Regions from separate parts of the Enterocloster clostridioformis genome, predicted to be linked through region 1. Evidence: predicted binding sites of a transcription regulator. Region 1 holds the regulator's gene; the other holds the start of a gene.
The links. The regulator HrcA, encoded in region 1, represses chaperone genes, less so after heat shock. The targets are predictions, from matches to a motif close to TGTTAGCACTCNNNNNNNNNGAGTGCTAACA.
Positions count from the first base shown of each region.

Region 2: clpB (ATP-dependent chaperone ClpB) is a predicted target of HrcA. The motif match lies at 7,905-7,935, and genes of this name have one in related genera.

Region 1 is NZ_JAIWZC010000001.1:196,571-205,961, reverse strand. Features, by position in the region: gene LA360_RS00905 (biotin transporter BioY) at 1-552, opposite strand, end outside; gene LA360_RS00900 (hypothetical protein) at 598-1,188, opposite strand; gene LA360_RS00895 (SDR family oxidoreductase) at 1,212-2,096, opposite strand; gene LA360_RS00890 (transglutaminase-like domain-containing protein) at 2,205-3,647, opposite strand; gene dnaJ (molecular chaperone DnaJ) at 3,800-4,951, opposite strand; gene dnaK (molecular chaperone DnaK) at 5,102-6,964, opposite strand; gene grpE (nucleotide exchange factor GrpE) at 7,018-7,683, opposite strand; gene hrcA (heat-inducible transcriptional repressor HrcA) at 7,702-8,754, opposite strand; gene LA360_RS00865 (3D domain-containing protein) at 9,130-9,391, shown strand, end outside.
Region 2 is NZ_JAIWZC010000001.1:3,370,880-3,380,270, reverse strand. Features, by position in the region: gene LA360_RS17070 (TRAP transporter substrate-binding protein) at 1-999, shown strand, start outside; gene LA360_RS17065 (hypothetical protein) at 1,115-2,368, opposite strand; gene LA360_RS17060 (HD domain-containing protein) at 2,579-3,157, shown strand; gene LA360_RS17055 (polysaccharide deacetylase family protein) at 3,154-4,518, shown strand; gene LA360_RS17050 (hypothetical protein) at 4,933-5,955, shown strand; gene LA360_RS17045 (purine-nucleoside phosphorylase) at 6,030-6,863, shown strand; gene LA360_RS17040 (hypothetical protein) at 7,007-7,840, shown strand; gene clpB (ATP-dependent chaperone ClpB) at 8,056-9,391, shown strand, end outside.

The DNA.
Region 1 (9,391 bases):
GCAGAGTATATAGTCCGGAATCATGGTGGGCAGGCAGTATACCGCAAAAATGGCGCCCCATCCCACTGTGTCGGGAGTCACCGCCACAAAGTGGGTGATGAAGTAAAAGTAAAGGATTCCCATTCCGTAATAAATCACATAGCCCACCGTGGCGCTAAACAGGCAGGCCCCAGGCTTTACAGCGTGCATCCACTCCACTAGCTTTCCCATCACGTAGGCTGCCAGGGCAAATCCCAGCAGAAATCCAAAGGTGGGGCGTATCAAATAAGAGGGGCCTCCTCCCCGCGCAAAAACAGGGATTCCCATCAGTCCGATCAGAAGATAGGTGGACACGCTGAGAAAGGCCCTTCTGGAGCCCAGCAAAAGGCCTGCCAGAAGCACAAAAAACCACTGGAGGGTGAAATTCATGGTGTCCGCCCCCACCGGTATGACAATTTTAATAAAGGCTCCCACTGCCGTCAATGCCGTAAACAGCCCGCATACCGTCAGGTCTTTTGCTATTCCGTGCCGCTGCACCATTGTACGGCTTCCTGTACTGCTTCCCTGTCTCATCTGTTCCACTCCTTCTGTCTCATCAAAATCTGCCTTCCGGACAAATCACATCATGCCCAGCTCAAATATCTTCCATCTCTCCCGCAGCCCGGCTTCCCGGCCCACCGCAAAAACTCTGGTGAACTCGCCGTCCCCCCACTGAGAAGCCTTCTCAAGGGCCTTGGGAGACCATTTCTGGGAAAAGGAAACCCGGACCACCTTATACTCCTTATATCCGTAGGAGGCCGCCAGCTGGTCATAATGGGCTTTATGTTCCTCATATTCCTCCTGGGGCAGGGTCTTAAATTTGTGGACAATGTACTCCTGTATATAATATCCGTCCTTAAAATCCCTGTCCTCCTGGTCAAAGTTCAGGGCTTCCAGCTGATTTTGGGGGAACAGTCTCCTGCACATATCAAACTGCCCCAGGCCCTTATACTTATAAAACCAGGCGGCTGTCATCTGAGGCATGTCCGCGGGCATGGACTCAAATTTCACATGCCTTGGAAGCGCCTCATCCTGCACCGTATATTCACTTACCAGTTTTTCTCCGCCCCTTGCCCTGTTGGCCGCAGCCACACCGAACATGATGACCAGGCATAGCAGGGTCAGGCCGCAGATTCTGACAGCCTGGGACGATATGTTGCGTCTGCTCATATAATGCGTCCTTTCATAGCCTTTTAACACCAGGCCTGGGACATTTCCCTGTGTTCCAGGCAGCATTTGCGTATTCCCTCGGAGGTATTGAAGAACCGTATCCCATGGGACCTGATCTTGTCCGTATTCATGGTCAGATTCCTGGGACAGGAGGCAAAGCGCTCATCATTGCATTTCAATATGCTGCCGGAATCGCTTCCTGCCAATTCCCTGAGGAACAGCCTGGCCGTGTCAAAGGTGTTGTACCGGTTCTCACTTCCAAAGTTATAAACGCCTCCGGGAAGCCCCATGGCTTCTTCCAGATGGCGCACCACTTCCCACACATAGGTGATTCCCCTGTAATCGTGAACAGGGAACTCCACCTCCCGCCTTTCCTTTAACGCGTCTGTCAGCTTCTGCAAAAGGCCCTGGCCGGCTACCCTGCCCCTGGACGGGGCGTCATACAACCATGTAAGCCTGAGGGCCACCGCATCCGGCAGGTATGTGAGCATGGCTTCCTCCGCCCGTTTCTTATCTCTTCCATACACATTTCCCGGCTTTCCCTCGCTGCCCTCACGGTTGGGCTCCAGGGAATGGGATGTGTTGTAAATCTGGTCTGAACTGGTAAATATCATGCGGCTGCCGGCTTTCCTGCACGCCTTGGCCAGATTGACGGTTCCCCTGACATTGACTTTCTCTGAAAGGACAGGATTCCTTTCACATACACCCGTATTTGAAATTGCCGCGCAGTGCAGGACATAGTCAGGCCGGATGGCCTTTACAAAGGCGGAAACCGCCACAAAATCCTCAATATCCAGTTCCCTGTGTGTCACCCCCACTGCCTCATATCCGTCCCTGCCACTAAAATATTCACAAATCCGGGAACCGAGAAATCCCCCGGCCCCGGTTATTAATAAGCGTCTGTTCATTCTGTTTTTATGCCTTTCTACAGATATGATAACATTATAGCCTACTAATTCTTACATTTCTTTACGGATTTCTTAATATTTTAACAAGCTCTTCTTTAATATGTTATGTCAATATGTTATGTCCTCCAGGGAAATCATCTCATATCCCGTGCTGTATTCCTCTTCCAGAAGGCTTCTGTCCCCATATTCCGCCTCCCCCATCTGGTTATCATAGGGGTCGTTTCTCAAATGGGTCATGGGCGGTTCAAACTCATATCCGAACTCCCTGGCTGCCGGAAGACGGAAGGGATCCAGGTTTCCGAAGTAGAAATCCCATCTCTCTGTGTCCCCCTCCCGGTAGGCCGCACCTCCGAAGGAACAGTCCGCGCAACGCCATCCATGGGCGTTTGTATAGAACTGTGCCCAGTCATGGCAGCTGATTTCAAAGGGCGATGTATAGAGTCCCGCCTGCCATCTGGCCGGAATGCCGGTCTCACGGCACAGGGTGATAAACAAAAGCGCCTGTACGCCGCAGTCTCCCTTCATGGACGAGGCCGCATACTGCGGAATGTCGGTCAGGGTAAAATAGCTGCGCACAAAGGAATACATCACATGGGTGGTGATATAGTCATATATTCTTCTGGCCTTCTTTAAGGGATCCTGTTCCTCCCCCACGATTTCAGCCGCCAGTTCCCGGATCAGGGGAGTGAAGCGGATATGGGGCTGCTGCTGCGCCAGCCAGACATCCGCGGGCTCCGCCAAACCATTTGCTCCTTGTTTCTCTCCGCCGTGCTTCTCTTCGCTGTATTCCAGACCGACATGGGAGAAATCCAGGTATGCTTCCCGGTTCTCAAAGGAAAACTCCACCGAATATTTCTGCCCCTTCCTGTGTTTTGTATGAAAACAGATGGTGCGCTGGAAGGCATCTGCCCTCGCAATGGTATACTCCTGTTTTTCGGCTTCCCTTTCCCCGATTCTTACGCTGTGGATTTTCACATTCTTTATCTGGGCATATTCAATTGGCAGGGGCAGGTAGACCTTGATATCTTCACCTTCCCGCTCCGCTTCCTCCTGGATCCCAAGTGTCCCGCGGATGCAAAACCTGCATCCGGCGCCTCCCTTTTCTTTCATGGAAGCAATGGTTCTGTTAAGCAGCCCGAAGTTTTCCGCCTTAGACCGGACCAGTTCCCGGTCCAGTGCCCGGTTCTCATATTCTTTCCTGGTCTTTAAGACATTTTTCAGGAAGCTGCTCCGGAAGCGTACCTCTCCATCCACGTAAATCCAATCCGCGGCATCCTCCTCCCACAGGGTTTCGAGTTCACTGTCCTTAAAATCCCTTACATTGTCCCGCAGCATATCAAGGGCCTCTGACCATGCATAGGGGTATTGTCCCGGCATGCGCTTAAGAATCTCCTTTTCAATCATAAGACGCTTTCTCAAAGCCTGGGAAATATCCCCTTTCAGCCTGCTGTCAATCCTACGGACAGCCCTGTCAAAATCCCCTCTCCACTTTAACTTTTCTATGTCCTCCGGCAGCGGAACCGCCAGAGTCTCAAAATAACTGTTGTCCATTTGAATTTTCCTCTCCTTATCATGACCATTTTCCCTGTCACCGCCCAATCTCTATCATAACCCTTTTTTGCCTTTTGCACAACCGGGAATAGACGTAAAAAGGCCCGGACAGGCTCTGTGTGCTGCCTGTCCGGGCTCATGCTGTTTCCTATCTATTTGAAAATCCCCTTTTTCTTAGGCTTCTCTTCCTCCTGGGACGTGACGCCGTTCATGGCATCGTCAAACCGCCTTAAGGCTTCCTTCTGCGCCTGGTTCATGCGTTCCGGAACCTGTACCACCAGGGTAACATAGTGATCTCCCCTGACACTGCGGCTGCGCAGCGAGGGAACACCCTTGCCCTTTAAGCGCACCTTGGTATCTGTCTGGGTACCCGGTCTTACATCGTACTCCACTTCGCCGTCCACGGTCTTTATGCGGATGGGGCCTCCCAGGGCTGCCCGCGCAAAGGAAATGGGCACCGTGGAATAAATACTGGTATCCTGGCGCTTGAATATGGGATGCTGGGAAACAACTGCCTCCACCAGCAAATCACCGCGCTCACCGCCGCCTGTGCCGGGTTCACCGCCCCCTGCCAGACGCACACACTGACCATTGTCAATGCCTGCAGGTATGGATACCTTGAATTTTTTGCGGACGGTCTTATAGCCCGTGCCGTAGCAGTCAGGACACTTTTCCTTGATTACCTGTCCTGTACCGTTACAGTCAGGACAGGTCTGCACATTCTGTACGGTTCCGAAGAAGGACTGCTGCGTGTACATGATTTTGCCCTTTCCGTTACACTTTGAACAGGTCTGGGGGGAGGTGCCTGCCTTAGCGCCCGTGCCGTGACAGCTGGCACAGTTTTCTTTAAAGTTAATCTCTATCTCTTTATCACAGCCAAATACAGCTTCCTCAAATGTAATCCTAACAGAAGTCTTTATGTTGGCGCCCCGCGAGGGACCGCTCCTGGCCCTCCCGGACCTGCCGCCGCCAAAAATATCACCAAAAATATCGCCGAAGATATCACCCATATCCCCGCCGAAGTCAAAGCCGCCGAAGCCGCCGCCAAAGCCGCCCGCACCGGCTCCGCCCTGTTCAAACGCAGCATGGCCGAACTGGTCGTACTGCTGACGTTTCTGAGGGTCGCTTAACACGCTGTATGCCTCGGAAGCTTCTTTGAACTTGGCCTCTGCCTCTTTATCGCCTGGATTGGCATCGGGGTGGTATTTCTTGGCAAGTTTCCTGTATGCTTTTTTCAATGCATCCTCATCCGCATCTTTGGGAACGCCCAGAACTTCATAGTAATCTCTCTTACTCTCTGCCATGTTGTTTACCTCTTAATCTATCTGAACGCCGCAAAACTGGCCCTGACAGGCAGTTTCAAAAGCACTCTTTATCAGCCACAAAGGGGGTAGTGGCCGGTTTCCCGGCTCCTAAGCCCCCTGTTTGTTTTATCTGGATTTACTTCCTTGGATTTATACTTCCTTGAAATCAGCGTCCACAACGTCATCGCCGCCTGCTGCATTTCCAGCGCCGCCCATGTCCGGGCCTGCCTGGCCTGCCGCGCCGGAGGCCTGCGCCTGCTCATAAACCTTCGCAAACAGCTTCTGGGCGCTGTTCATCAGCTTCTCTCTGCCGGCCTTGATGTCCTCTACCTGTGCGTCTGTCATCTCCTCAACCGGAGCGCGGTTAATGGCTTCCTTCAATGAATTAAGGTCAGCTTCCACCTCTGCCTTGTCGCCAGGAGCAATCTTGTCTCCAACCTCTTCCAGGGCCTTCTCGGTCTGGAATACCATAGAGTCCGCATCGTTCCTTGCATCGATGGCTTCCTTGCGCTTCTTGTCCTGTGCCTCGTATTCAGCTGCTTCCTTCACTGCCTTATCGATATCATCGTCTGACATGTTGGAGCCGGAAGTAATGGTGATGTGCTGCTCCTTGCCTGTTCCCAAATCCTTTGCGGATACATTTACGATACCGTTGGCATCAATGTCAAAGGTAACCTCAATCTGTGGAATACCCCTTCTTGCTGGCGGAATTCCATCCAGACGGAACTGTCCCAATGTCTTGTTATCCCTTGCAAACTGACGCTCGCCCTGTACCACATGGATATCCACTGCCGTCTGGTTGTCTGCTGCGGTTGAGAAAATCTGGCTCTTCTTGGTTGGAATGGTGGTATTTCTCTCAATCAGTCTGGTAGCCACGCCGCCCATGGTCTCGATGGACAGGGAAAGAGGTGTTACATCCAGAAGAAGGATGTCTCCTGCGCCTGCATCGCCAGCCAGCTTGCCGCCCTGGATAGCAGCGCCGATGGCAACACACTCATCCGGGTTCAGAGACTTGCTTGGCTCCTTGCCTGTCAGCTGTTTTACCTTTTCCTGTGCAGCGATCATACGTGTGGAACCGCCTACCAGCAGCACCTTGCCCAGTTCAGAAGCAGTGATGCCCGCATCCTTAAGCGCGTTCTGTACCGGGATGGCGGTGCGCTCTACCAGGTCATGGGTCAGTTCGTCAAACTTAGCCCTGGTCAGGTTCATATCCAGATGCTTTGGTCCCTCGGCCGTTGCGGTGATGAATGGCAGGTTGATATTGGTGGTGGTAGCTGTGGACAGCTCCTTCTTTGCCTTCTCAGCTGCTTCCTTCAATCTCTGGAGAGCCATCTTGTCATTGGACAGGTCCACACCCTCGGCCTTCTTGAACTCGGAAATCATCCAGTTTGTAATTGCATTGTCAAAATCATCGCCGCCCAGACGGGTGTCGCCGTTGGTGGACAGAACCTCGATTACGCCGTCGCCGATTTCAATAATGGAAACATCAAAGGTACCGCCGCCTAAGTCGTATACCATGATTTTCTGCTCTTTTTCATTGTCAAGTCCGTAAGCCAGGGCTGCCGCCGTAGGCTCGTTGATGATACGTTTTACATCCAGGCCCGCAATCTTGCCTGCATCCTTGGTAGCCTGGCGCTGCGCGTCGTTAAAGTAGGCCGGAACCGTGATGACTGCCTCTGTTACAGTCTCTCCCAGATAGCTCTCTGCGTCTGCTTTCAGCTTCTGCAGAATCATAGCGGAAATCTCCTGTGGAGTGTACTTCTTTCCGTCGATGTCTACTCTGTAGTCCGTTCCCATGTGGCGCTTGATGGAAGAGATGGTTTTATCTGCGTTGGTAACTGCCTGACGCTTTGCGGGCTCGCCAATCAGCCTCTCTCCTGTCTTTGTGAATGCTACAACGGATGGTGTTGTCCTTACGCCCTCCGCGTTGGCAATAACAGTTGGTTTTCCGCCTTCCATAACAGCCACACAGCTGTTTGTCGTACCTAAGTCAATACCGATAATCTTGCTCATAGTCTTTTCCTCCTGATTATTTTTAGTGGAATATATTTCTGTTATTGGGTATGTCAATTTGCCACTTTTACCATACTGTGTCTGACCACGCTGTCCCTGTACATGTAACCCTTCTGCAGTTCCTCCGCCACTATGTTCTCTCCCAGGCTATCATCATCCACATGCATCACCGCGTTGTGGTAGTTGGGGTCAAACTCCCGGCCTACTGCCTCAATGGCTTTCACGCCGGCTTCCTCCAGTGTTTTCCGGAACTGCTTATATATCTTCTCCATGCCCTCCGCAAGAGGTGTTTCCTTTGCATCCTCAGGCACAGTTGCCAGGCCTCTCTCAAAATTGTCGATGACGGGAAGGATTCTCTCTATAATGTCCTTGGCTCCCATCTCATACATGGCGGACTTTTCCTTGTCTGTCCGCTTGCGGAAATTCTCAAATTCCGCCATCTGCCGCTTCACCCGGTCAGTGAGCTCCTCTATCTTTTCATCCCTGGGGTCCTTTTTCTTCTTAAAGAATCCTTTTTTTTCTTCCGTTTCACTGGCAGGCGCCTGCTCTGTGCTCTCCTCTGTTTCCTCTGTTTCCTCCGGGGTGCTTTCCTGTGTCTCCGGGATATCATTAGAAGCTTCCGTCTCCTTTGCCTCCCCGGTCCCAGAAGCCTGGTCTTTTCCCCCTGCCCGCTCTGCCTTCAGGGCCTCGTCTTCCTTTTTTAACTCTTCGTCTTTCATATCTTCACTCACAGCTTATCACCTTTCATCTTTTTTAAATGCTGTATCCAGCTGATTCATCAGATTGCGCAGGGTCCCAAGAACCTTTTCATAATCCATTCGCTTGGGTCCTATGATACCGATGGTTCCCCGCAGGCCTCCTCCCAAATCGTAATTGGCAGTGACCACACTGCAGTCCTTCATGGACTGCACCGGGCTCTCGTCACCGATATAAACCTGAATGCCCGCTTCTTCCTCTGTACCGGAATTGACTTCCGCCACAAATTCCTGCAGCACTTCTTTATGTTCCAGTGTATCAATGAGCTGGCTGGCTTTGTCGCCGTCCGAAAGCTCAGGGTACTTGAATATGTTGGTGGCTCCGCTGGTATAAATCTGCAGATCCTCTTCCCCTGCCTTGATGGCTTCCGCCACCTCGTTCAGGACCAGGTCCACCACCTGGCTGTGATTTCCCGCATCGCCCTTCAGCTTGCTGATGACATCCAGATTGATTTCCTCTATGGTCAGCCCGTTCAGGCTGCTGTTAAGCAGGATGTTCAGATTAAGGAGCTCCTCGTCGCTGAGATTATCCTCAATATCAATCATGGTGTTCTTGATGATATTGCCTTCCACCACCACAACCACCAAAAGCTTATGCTTTTCCATCTTGGAAAGCTGGATGAACTTAAGCTTTGTCTTGTGATAACTGGGGCCGCTGATCATGGTCGCGTAGTTGGTATTGGCAGCCAGCACCTGGGCCATCTTCTTTAGAACCAGTTCCAGCTTATCAACCTTCTGGACCATCATCTCCTTAAACTCGGTTACCTCGCTCTCCTTATCCAGCATAATCTGGTCCACATAGAACCGGTATCCTTTGTCGGAAGGAATCCGCCCTGCCGAGGTATGGGGCTGTATGATATACCCCATCTCTTCCAGGTCTGACATCTCATTGCGGATGGTGGCAGAGCTGAGCTTAAGGTCTGAATATTTGGAAATGGTCCTGGAGCCCACTGGCTCTCCGGTTTCCAGATATGTCTTGATGATGGCCTTTAATATAGTGACCTTCCTGTCGTCCAGGAGCGCATCCAATGGCATCTGCTCACCTTCCTTTCTTCAATTATTAGCACTCGACGTTCGGGAGTGCTAACATCTACATTCCATAATATATTCCTTCTGGAGTCATTTGTCAAGAGATAAATCCAAATTCTTTTCATATTATTTGCGTTTTCCCTTCACCCGCCGGCACATCATGTGCCATTTCCCTTTCATATCAACTAGATAATGGAGTTCTCCCTCCACTTTTTACATAAATATTCCAAATTCGCAGCTTTTTCTCTCCACTTTTTATACTCTTGTAACACTTGCTTAATTATTTTAACTTGACAAGTAACATTTTTGTAATATAATGAAGATACAACTTTATAGGACATATAAAACCATAACAATGTCATAAGATTGCGAGGTCGTTGTATGCATTACTTTAAGAAAACCCTTCTGGCCGCAGCCATGGCTGCATTCAGTCTCACGCCGGCCTTTCCGGCATTTGCCGACGAGCCCGTGGGAACGGATGTGACCGTAGTGGAGGCCGGTACATCAGATACGTCTGAGGACTCAGTCCAGGATGTCCAGGAGTCTCAGGAAACCTCCGGTTCCCGGGAATCCAAAGACCACAGAGCCTCTGTTGTTGATGAAGAGGAATATATATCCCAGGGACCAGGCGTCCAAAAAGAAG
Region 2 (9,391 bases), 3.2 Mb from region 1:
CTGATGGCCTGCGCCGCTGTCATGATTCTGGCCGCATCCTGCGCAGGCAGCGGTAAGGACGGTACGGCACAGAAGACAGTTCCGGAGTTCGTCCTGACATATGCTGAGAATCAGGCGGAGGATTATCCCACCACCCAGGGAGCTTATAAATTTGCAGAGCTGGTATATGAAAAGACCGGGGGCAGGGTGGAGATACAGGTCAATGCCGGCGGTGTTCTCGGAGACGAGAAAACGGTGATTGAACAGCTGCAGTTTGGCGGCGTGGATTTTGCCAGGGTATCCCTGTCGCCCCTTGCCGAGTTCGTGCCAAAGCTGAATGTGCTTCAGATGCCCTACCTGTATACGGGACGGGAGCACATGTGGAAAGTGCTGGAGGGGCCGATTGGTACGGATTTCATGAATTCCTTCGGCGGTTCCAGCCTGGTGCCGCTGTCCTGGTATGATGCGGGCGCCCGTAATTTCTACAGTACGGACAGGCCCATTGAGTCTCTGGACGACATGAAGGGACTTAAAATCAGGGTTCAGGAATCTGAACTGATGATGGATACGATTCAGGCTCTGGGGGCAACGCCGGTACCCATGGCTTTTGGGGATGTATATTCAGGCCTGCAGACAGGGGAGATAGACGGGGCCGAGAACAACTGGCCTTCTTATGAGTCCACCAGGCATTATGAGGTGGCCAAATATTTCACTTTGGACGAACACACCAGGGTTCCGGAGCTTCAGCTGGCAGCCCAGTCCACCTGGGATAAGCTGCCGGAGGAATACGGGAACATTATACGGGACTGTGCCCGGGAATCGGCTCTGTATGAGCGTGAACTGTGGGCTGAGCGCGAGAGAACCTCAGAAGACAGGGTCAGGAGAGCAGGCTGTGTGGTGACGGAGCTGGATGCCAGGGAAAAAGAACGGTTCCGGGAAGCCGCGGCCCCTATGTACGAAAAATACTGTTCTGAATATGTGGATATCATTGACGACATTATGGATGCGGGAAGACAGTGACAGGATTTGGATAAAATATGAAATAGAATATTGGGTAAAAATAAGACCATGGTTCTGCGGAGGGAGCCATGGTCTTATTTTACAATTGATATTTTACAGATAGCTCAGATAAGTGTCAGCCCAGGGGTACGATGGTGACGTTATCTCCCGAACCGTTATCAGGCGACGGGGCCTGAGATGTCTGGGTAGGCGACGGAGACTGTGGCGTCTGGGTGGGCGACGGTGTCTGTGGCGCCTGGGTGGGCGACGGTGTCTGTGGCGCCTGGGTGGGCGACGGTGTCTGTGATGCCTGGGTGGGCGACGGCGCCTGTGATGCCTGGGTGGGCGATGGTGACTGCGGGTCGGCGGGAGGGGCAGCCGTTGTTGCCGCAGTTGACTCTTTAGCCTTGGTGGATTCTGCGGCTTTGGTGGTCTCTTTGGCTTTGGTGGATTCCTTGGCCTTGGCAGACTCCTTGACCTTGGAGGATTCTTCAGCCTTGGAGGATTCCTTGGCTTTGGCGGACTCCTTGGCCTTAGTGGACTCCTTGGCCTTAGCAGACTCCTTGGCTTTGGTGGATTCCTTGGCCTTACTGGTTTCCTTATCTGTGCCGGCTCCCTTGGAACCGCTGCCATTAGTGCCGTTGGTGCCGTCTGAGGGGAATTCCGTGTCACGGTTGCTGAGGTCTAAGCCGTCCTTCAGGCTGGTATAGGAGCTCTTTATGGTATTACCCGCGTAATCCTCCACAAAAACCACAAGGGTCTGGGTATCCATGGGGAAGGTGATCTCTCCGGATTCTTTATTGATATGGCTGGGTTTGACGGTCTTTTCATCTTCATCCGTGGCATAGACCGCATCAAAGTTAATACCTGACTGGCTGTCCTCCGCCGTGATGGTGAGGATTCCATTTTCCATCACATAGTCTTCCTGAATGGTGGGCGCCATATCGTCCAGTGCCTGAATGGTGTCGGACAGTCTGGCAGACATTCCGTTCCAGCCCTTCACAAATATCTGGAGGGTTCCGTTGTTGGTCAGGGTGGCTTTGTAGACTCCCTTTTCCTTTTCCATTTCAAGGGGCTGGGATTCCATGGTGACGCTCATCTCGCGTATAGGGAGAAGGGAGCGTATGCGGATGGATATGTCCACACTGCGGTAATCCTTGGTGTCAGATGCATCATACTCTATCTTGGGTGTGGACGTGGCCAGGATGAATATGACCAGATTGATTAAGATAAAGGGAAGTATGTAGAATACCAGGGTGTGCAGTTTTCTGTTATCGTTCCATGAACGTTTATTATAGGTGTTGCGTTTGCTGCTCCTGCCGCGGTTGCTGCCGTAAGAACCGGAAGCACGTTCGCTGCGGGGAGCCGAATATGACGAATGACGATCCATGAATTATCCTCCTTAAGTAATGCGGAAAAAATACTTCTATAGCATATCAGAAATTCTCTTTTCTTACAAGTTTAACTTGGAAAATGGCAAAGATTCCACAATACTCTTCAAAATATCCGCTGAATATGGTATGATAGGTGTGATTCCTGACATCAAAGGGAGAGGTACATAAGGAATAGAAATAATGCTATCACAGAAGGAGTAAGACCTATGATTGGAGAAGCGGCTGCGTTTGCAGATAAAGCCCACAAGGGAGCTTTCAGAAAGGGCACGAAGATTCCGTACATCACGCATCCCATGGAGACGGCAGTGATTGTGTCCGCCTTTACGGATGATGAGGAAATCATTGCGGCAGCCCTGCTCCATGATGTTATGGAGGATGCAGGAGTTACCAGGGAAGAACTGGAGGATGCGTTTGGTTCCAGGGTAGCGGACCTGGTGGTGGATGAGAGCGAAGATAAAAGCCGCAGCTGGCAGGAGCGAAAGACCCGTACGGTCAGGCATCTCTGCACGGCGTCCTGGGAGATTAAGATACTGGCCCTGGGGGACAAGCTCAGCAACATGCGCTGTACGGCCAGAGATTATCTGGTGGTGGGCGACGCCATATGGCAGCGGTTTAACGAGAAGGATAAACGGAAGCATGCCCGGTATTATTGGGGGATAGCCCATGCTCTGAAGGAGTTGGAGGACCACCTGTATTTCAAGGAATATGTGATGTTATGCAGGACTGTGTTCGGAGAGGATATCATTTCCTCAAATAAAGACATGATGCAAGGAGAATGTGAATGATCAGATGTGGGAAAAAGTCAAAGATTCTGGCTGCTGTCGTAGCAGCCGGAATTATTTTAAGTATGCAGGGAATGACGGCATTGGCCGGCAGCACGGGGGTAGGTGCGGCAAAGTCAGCCCAGACAGGGCCGGGAGTGGCAGCTCAGACCGATAGCCAGACAGCTCAGCCGGAGGAGCAGGCAGCCCGGCCGGAAGGCCAGGAGGCTCAACCGGAAGGCCAGGAGTCTCAGCCGGAGGAGCAGGCAGCTCAGCCGGAAGGCCAGGCAGTACAGCCGGTCCCGGGACAGGAATCCCTCCAGGTAAACTACAGCGCTTTCATTTTGCAGCAGGGCTGGAGCGCGGCCACGGCCGATAACAATATGTGTTCGGCCCCGGTCAACTCGTGGGTCACGGCCATAAGGGCTAATCTGATACATATTCCGGCCGGTATGCAGGTGGGAATACGCTATCAGGTGAATCTCAGCGGTTCAGGATGGCTCTCCTGGGCAGAGGATGGAGCTGAGACAGGCGGAGCGGAAGGCGTCATGCCTCTGGAGTCCATTCGTATGGAGCTGACTGGCAGCGGCGCGGCAGGATATGATTTATACTACAAAGTACTTCAGAACGGCTCCTGGACAGACTGGGCAGCCAATGGCGCATCCGCCGGACAGGAGGGTGCAGGTCTCAGGGTGGACGGCATACGGGCTTCCATCACGGCTAAGGGGGCAGGGGTTCCCGCGGACCCGGTGGTTTCCCATGGCATTGACCCGTCCAGACCTATGATTGCCCTCACATTTGACGACGGACCTAAGACATCAGTGACCGGCCGGATTCTGGACAGCCTGCAGGCCAATGGAGGAAGGGCGACTTTCTTCATGCTGGGCTCCAATGTCAACGCAAATGCAGGCGTCATTAAGCGGATGGTGGACCAGGGATGCGAGGTTGCCAACCACACCCATGACCACAAATATCTGACAAAAATCGGTGCGGAGGGAATCGTAAGCCAGGTGGGTTCCACCAACCAGAAGATCCAGGCTGTCTGCGGCGTATCTCCTGTCCTTATGCGCCCGCCGGGGGGATATATCGACGCGGCATCCCTCAATGTGCTGGGCTCCATGGGTATGCCGGCCATTATGTGGTCCATTGATACCAGGGACTGGCAGCACAGGAATGCGCAGAGGACCATTGACACCGTGCTGAGCCAGGTAAAGGATGGGGACATCATACTGATGCATGATATCTACAGTACGACAGCAGATGCGGCAGTGGTGCTGATTCCGGAGCTGACAGCGCGGGGATATCAGCTGGTGACAGTAAGTGAGCTGGCGGCCTACAGGGGAGGAATCGCTCCCGGACACAAGTACAGCCAGTTCAGACCGTAATTCAGTTGACGGTGCATTGACAGATAAGTGTAGGACGGTATTCCTTCTATAAGGAGAGGGGATGCCGTCTTTTTGACCGGCCGCGGTCAAGGGAGGGATGGGGAACGTTTTTATCGGCCAGGAGGACGTACCGTGTGAACAGCTGCATTTCTCCGGCTGCATATGAGGCGAATAATGAGGCGAATAATATCGAAATTGCCCTTGATTCCTGTCCTCAGGTTATGTATAATAAGACCACAGATTGTTTTCTTCAGACATCTGGCTGTGCATCAGCACAGAGACGAGGTTTCCTTCTGAAACCCGTAATTCCCATTTTAGCAGGCAGTTTTCATTTATGCACATTGACATTTTCATATGATTTGTATTCTGTTCTCCCGCAGTTTGTAAGATGGCGTATAGCCGGGAGGAATGCTTATGACAGATAGAGGAAAAAGAATACCGTTGGAAAAACGGATAAATTTAAGGGTGATAATGGGCAGGGCAGCATTTGCTGTGGTGGCTGCTGCTGTTTTCTGGCTGTCAGGCCGTGCGCCGGCCATGGCGGCACAGGAACCGGAGGAGGGACGATACGGGCCGGAGATTCGGATTACCCGGAACGTGGAGCCGGCAGAGGATGGGGAATTCCAGGAACCGCCAGACCGGTACTGGGACGGCGATGGAAAGGAGTACAGGCTGGATTACTGGGAGATATTGACCATTCCGGGACAGGATGCCAGCCGGCATCTGGAACGGAAGATGGTGTATACCGGTGTGGAAGGGGCTGAAGGGATTCCCGGCTCTATTTCCCTGAAAGAGGATGTATCGGGAAGCCAGGCAGAGGGAACCCTGTTCCTGAGGGAAAGCAGGATTGTAAGGGAGGAATGGAAGGATGGATTTACGGCACCTGTCACCTTCCACGCCTATGGCGCGGATGAATACCATGGAGGTTCCCTGGTCATACCGGGGGATGCGGTCTTGGAGACCTGTGTGTCCATGGGAGGGAAGCTGCTGGAGTTTATGGGGCTGTCTCCCATGGAGTACCGCATACTCTATGCAGACTGGTCAGGGGAGCCGTATGAGGATGAGGAGGGGAGAATGTGCCGTCAGGCCATGGTCCGGGGCCAAAAGCTCCTCAGAGACTATGAGGCCGCATATGAGGGGGAATTCAGCTGGACACAACCGGAAACTTATGCTCTGGAGATGGTTTACAGGCAGGTTTCCCCGGTTGCTCCCGCCTCTTTGGAAGCGGCTCAGGAAGCAGGCCATGTACCCGCGCCGGAGGTTCAGGATGAAGGCCGGGAGGGAAATCTCTGGTACTGGGTACGCAGCGGTTTTGTCATAACAGTGGGGGCAGGGCTCATAGGCATAAGCGTGGGACTGCTGGCCCTTCTGGCAGCGTGGTACAGGCAGAACCGGCGGGAACACAGAAGAAGGTGCCTGCCCCGCATTAAAGGTTGAGCCCTGTGGCTCAGGTATGATATACTTCACATAATAAAGGAGGGGTAAGCCTTCCGTAAGAAAGGAGAACAGATATGACAAATCCTGTGTATGACAAGCTGAGAAACTGCTACGACAGTATAAAGGATGAGATTCCCTTTGAACCTAAGGTGGCACTGGTGCTGGGGTCCGGCCTTGGCGACTATGCAGAGCAGCTGGAAATCCAGGGAACCATTGATTACCGTGATATAGAGGGATTTCCCGTATCCACGGTACCCGGCCATAAGGGCAGGTTTGTGTTTGCCCGCATAAATGGGGTTCCGGCAGTGCTGATGCAGGGACGGGTCCATTATTATGAGGGCTATCCCATGTCAGATGTGGTCCTCCCTGCCCGCCTGATGAAGCTTATGGGGGCAAAAATCCTCTTTCTGACCAATGCTGCGGGCGGAGTGAATTATGATTATGGGGCAGGGGATTTCATGCTCATTAAGGACCAGATATCCTGTTTTGTCCCCTCGCCCCTTATCGGGCCGAATCTGGAGGAGCTGGGACCAAGGTTCCCGGATATGAGCCACATATACGATGAGGACCTGAGGGACATCATCCGTTCCACTGCCCTTGAGCTGGGAATCAGGATACAGGAGGGGGTCTATGTACAGCTCACAGGACCTGCCTATGAAAGTCCGTATGAGGTAAAGATGTGCAGGATACTGGGCGGGGATGCAGTGGGCATGAGTACGGCCTGCGAGGCAGTGGCGGCCAATCACATGGGCATGAAGATATGCGGTATTTCCTGTATATCCAATCTGGCCTGCGGCATGACAGACGCGCCTCTGTCCCACCAGGAGGTCCAGGAGGCATCGGATAAAATGGCTCCCCTCTTCAAAAAACTGGTATCAGAGTCCATCAAAAAAATGGGGAGTATCTAAACTTTTATGAAAAATTAAAAAAAAAGACATAGTAAAATAGGGTTTTTCGTAGTAATATGTAACGTGGACGGCAGCAGGGGGAATATGCTGCCCGTCCCGGCGTATCATATGACATAGCATGATTTAGAAAAGAGGAGATTATTATGAAGAGACACTATTTGGCGGTTGCAGTCCTGGCGCTTGCATTGGGGATGACAGCTTGTTCTTCCGGCAATAAAGAAACTACAGCGGCCCCAACTACGACAGCAGCGCAGACAGAGACAGAGAAATCTGCAGAAGCAGAAGATGATATGGAACTGGAGTACTTCTATGGCTTCGTGGGAGAGGTAGCCGATAAGGTGGTTACCGTCAAGGACGACGCAGGCAGGGAAGTGAAGTTTGATGTATCTGAGGCCGAGATTGAAGGTGCGGATGCCATCGGGGAAGGCGACGAGATAGAGGTTGCATATGCAGGCGAGCTTTCCGCTGATACGACCAAGGCAAAGTCAGTGGACATCGTTACATCTGCCGCGGCAGAGGCAGCAGAAGAAGCGGCCGCTGAGGAGGATGCCATTGTCACGGGAACCATAGAGAAGGCAGATGACAATACACTGACCCTGACCACGGACGAGGGTACATATACCTTTAACACCAAGATTGCGCAGAAGGTATCCAAGGACGGCGTCAAGTCCGGCGTACAGGCGGATGTGACCTACTACGGGGACCTGGAAGACGATACCGACAAACCGGTGGCAACCAAAATCGTGACTGAGGATGCCATGGATTCAGAAGATGCTAAAATCAATACCCTTTCCGGCAAGGTGGCAGAAGTAGGGGCGGATTATGTGGTCATCGACACAGTGGACCCTGAGAATACTCTGTTTACCTTCCTGGGAAAAGAAGGCATGTTTGATAAACTGAAGATAGGGGATACCGCAACCATTATCTACAAGGGTACCCTTACTGATAAGACAATCACAGCTACCGGCGTGAAGTAAAAAATATGCAGCTGGCCGCGGCCACAGATAAATGACGTCTGTGCCGCGGCATTTTTATTTGAAAAATTAGCACTCAACCCTTGACAGTGCTAACAACATGTGTTATAGTACGACTAGAACAAAGATGACAAAGCACAATTCCGTAAGCCGCTGCTCCCGGAGGAATCACACAGGCATTCTGGTCAGAGGCGGCAGAGAAGAAAGGGGAATGGGCAATGAATATTAATAAATTTACTCAGAAGTCTATGGAAGCAGTCCAGAACTGCGAGAAGCTGGCATATGAATACGGAAACCAGCAGATTGATGAGCAGCACCTTCTGTACAGCCTGCTGACCCTGGAGGACAGCCTGATTCTTAAGCTGGTTACAAAGATGGGGATACAGGGAGATATGTTCTCCAACGAGGCAAAGCAGGCAGTGGAGCGTCTGCCCAAGGTAAGCGGCGGCGGTCAGCTTTACATCAGCAGTGATTTGAATAAGGTGCTCATAAGCGGCGAGGACGAGGCAAAGGCCATGGGTGACGAATATGTATCCGTGGAGCATTTGTTCCTGTCTCTTTTGAAGCATCCCAATAAGGATATTAAGGCGTTATTTAAGTTATATAACATAACCCGGGAGACATTCCTTCAGGCCCTGTCCACTGTAAGGGGCAACCAGAGGGTGGTCAGCGATAATCCTGAGGCCACGTATGACACATTGGCCAAATACGGATATGATCTGGTGGAGCGCGCCAGGGACCAGAAGCTGGACCCGGTAATCGGCCGTGACAGCGAGATCCGTAATGTTATCCGCATTTTATCACGTAAGACGAAGAATAACCCGGTGCTCATCGGTGAGCCCGGCGTGGGCAAGACAGCCGTGGTGGAAGGTCTGGCCCAGAGAATCGTGCGGGGGGATGTTCCGGACGGATTGAAGGATAAGAAGCTCTTTGCCCTGGATATGGGAGCCCTGGTGGCAGGAGCCAAGTACAGAGGTGAATTTGAGGAACGTCTGAAGGCTGTGCTGGAAGAAGTGAAAAAGAGCGACGGGCAGATTATTCTGTTCATCGATGAGCTGCATACCATCGTGGGGGCAGGCAAGACAGAGGGCTCCATGGACGCGGGCAATATGTTAAAGCCCATGTTAGCCAGGGGAGAACTCCACTGTATCGGCGCCACCACCCTTAATGAGTACCGCCAGTATATAGAGAAGGACGCGGCGCTGGAGCGAAGGTTCCAGCCGGTGATGGTGGATGAACCCACGGTGGAGGATACCATCTCCATACTGAGGGGGCTTAAGGAGCGCTATGAGGTGTTCCATGGGGTGAAGATAACAGACTCTGCCCTGGTGAGCGCTGCCACCTTGTCCGACCGGTATATTACCGACCGTTTCCTGCCGGATAAGGCCATCGACCTGGTGGATGAAGCCTGCGCCATGATTAAGACAGAGATGGATACCATGCCTGCGGAGCTGGATGAAATGTCCAGGAAAATCATGCAGATGGAGATAGAAGAAGCAGCCCTTAAGAAGGAAACAGACCGTCTGAGCCAGGACCGTCTGGCTGACCTCCAGA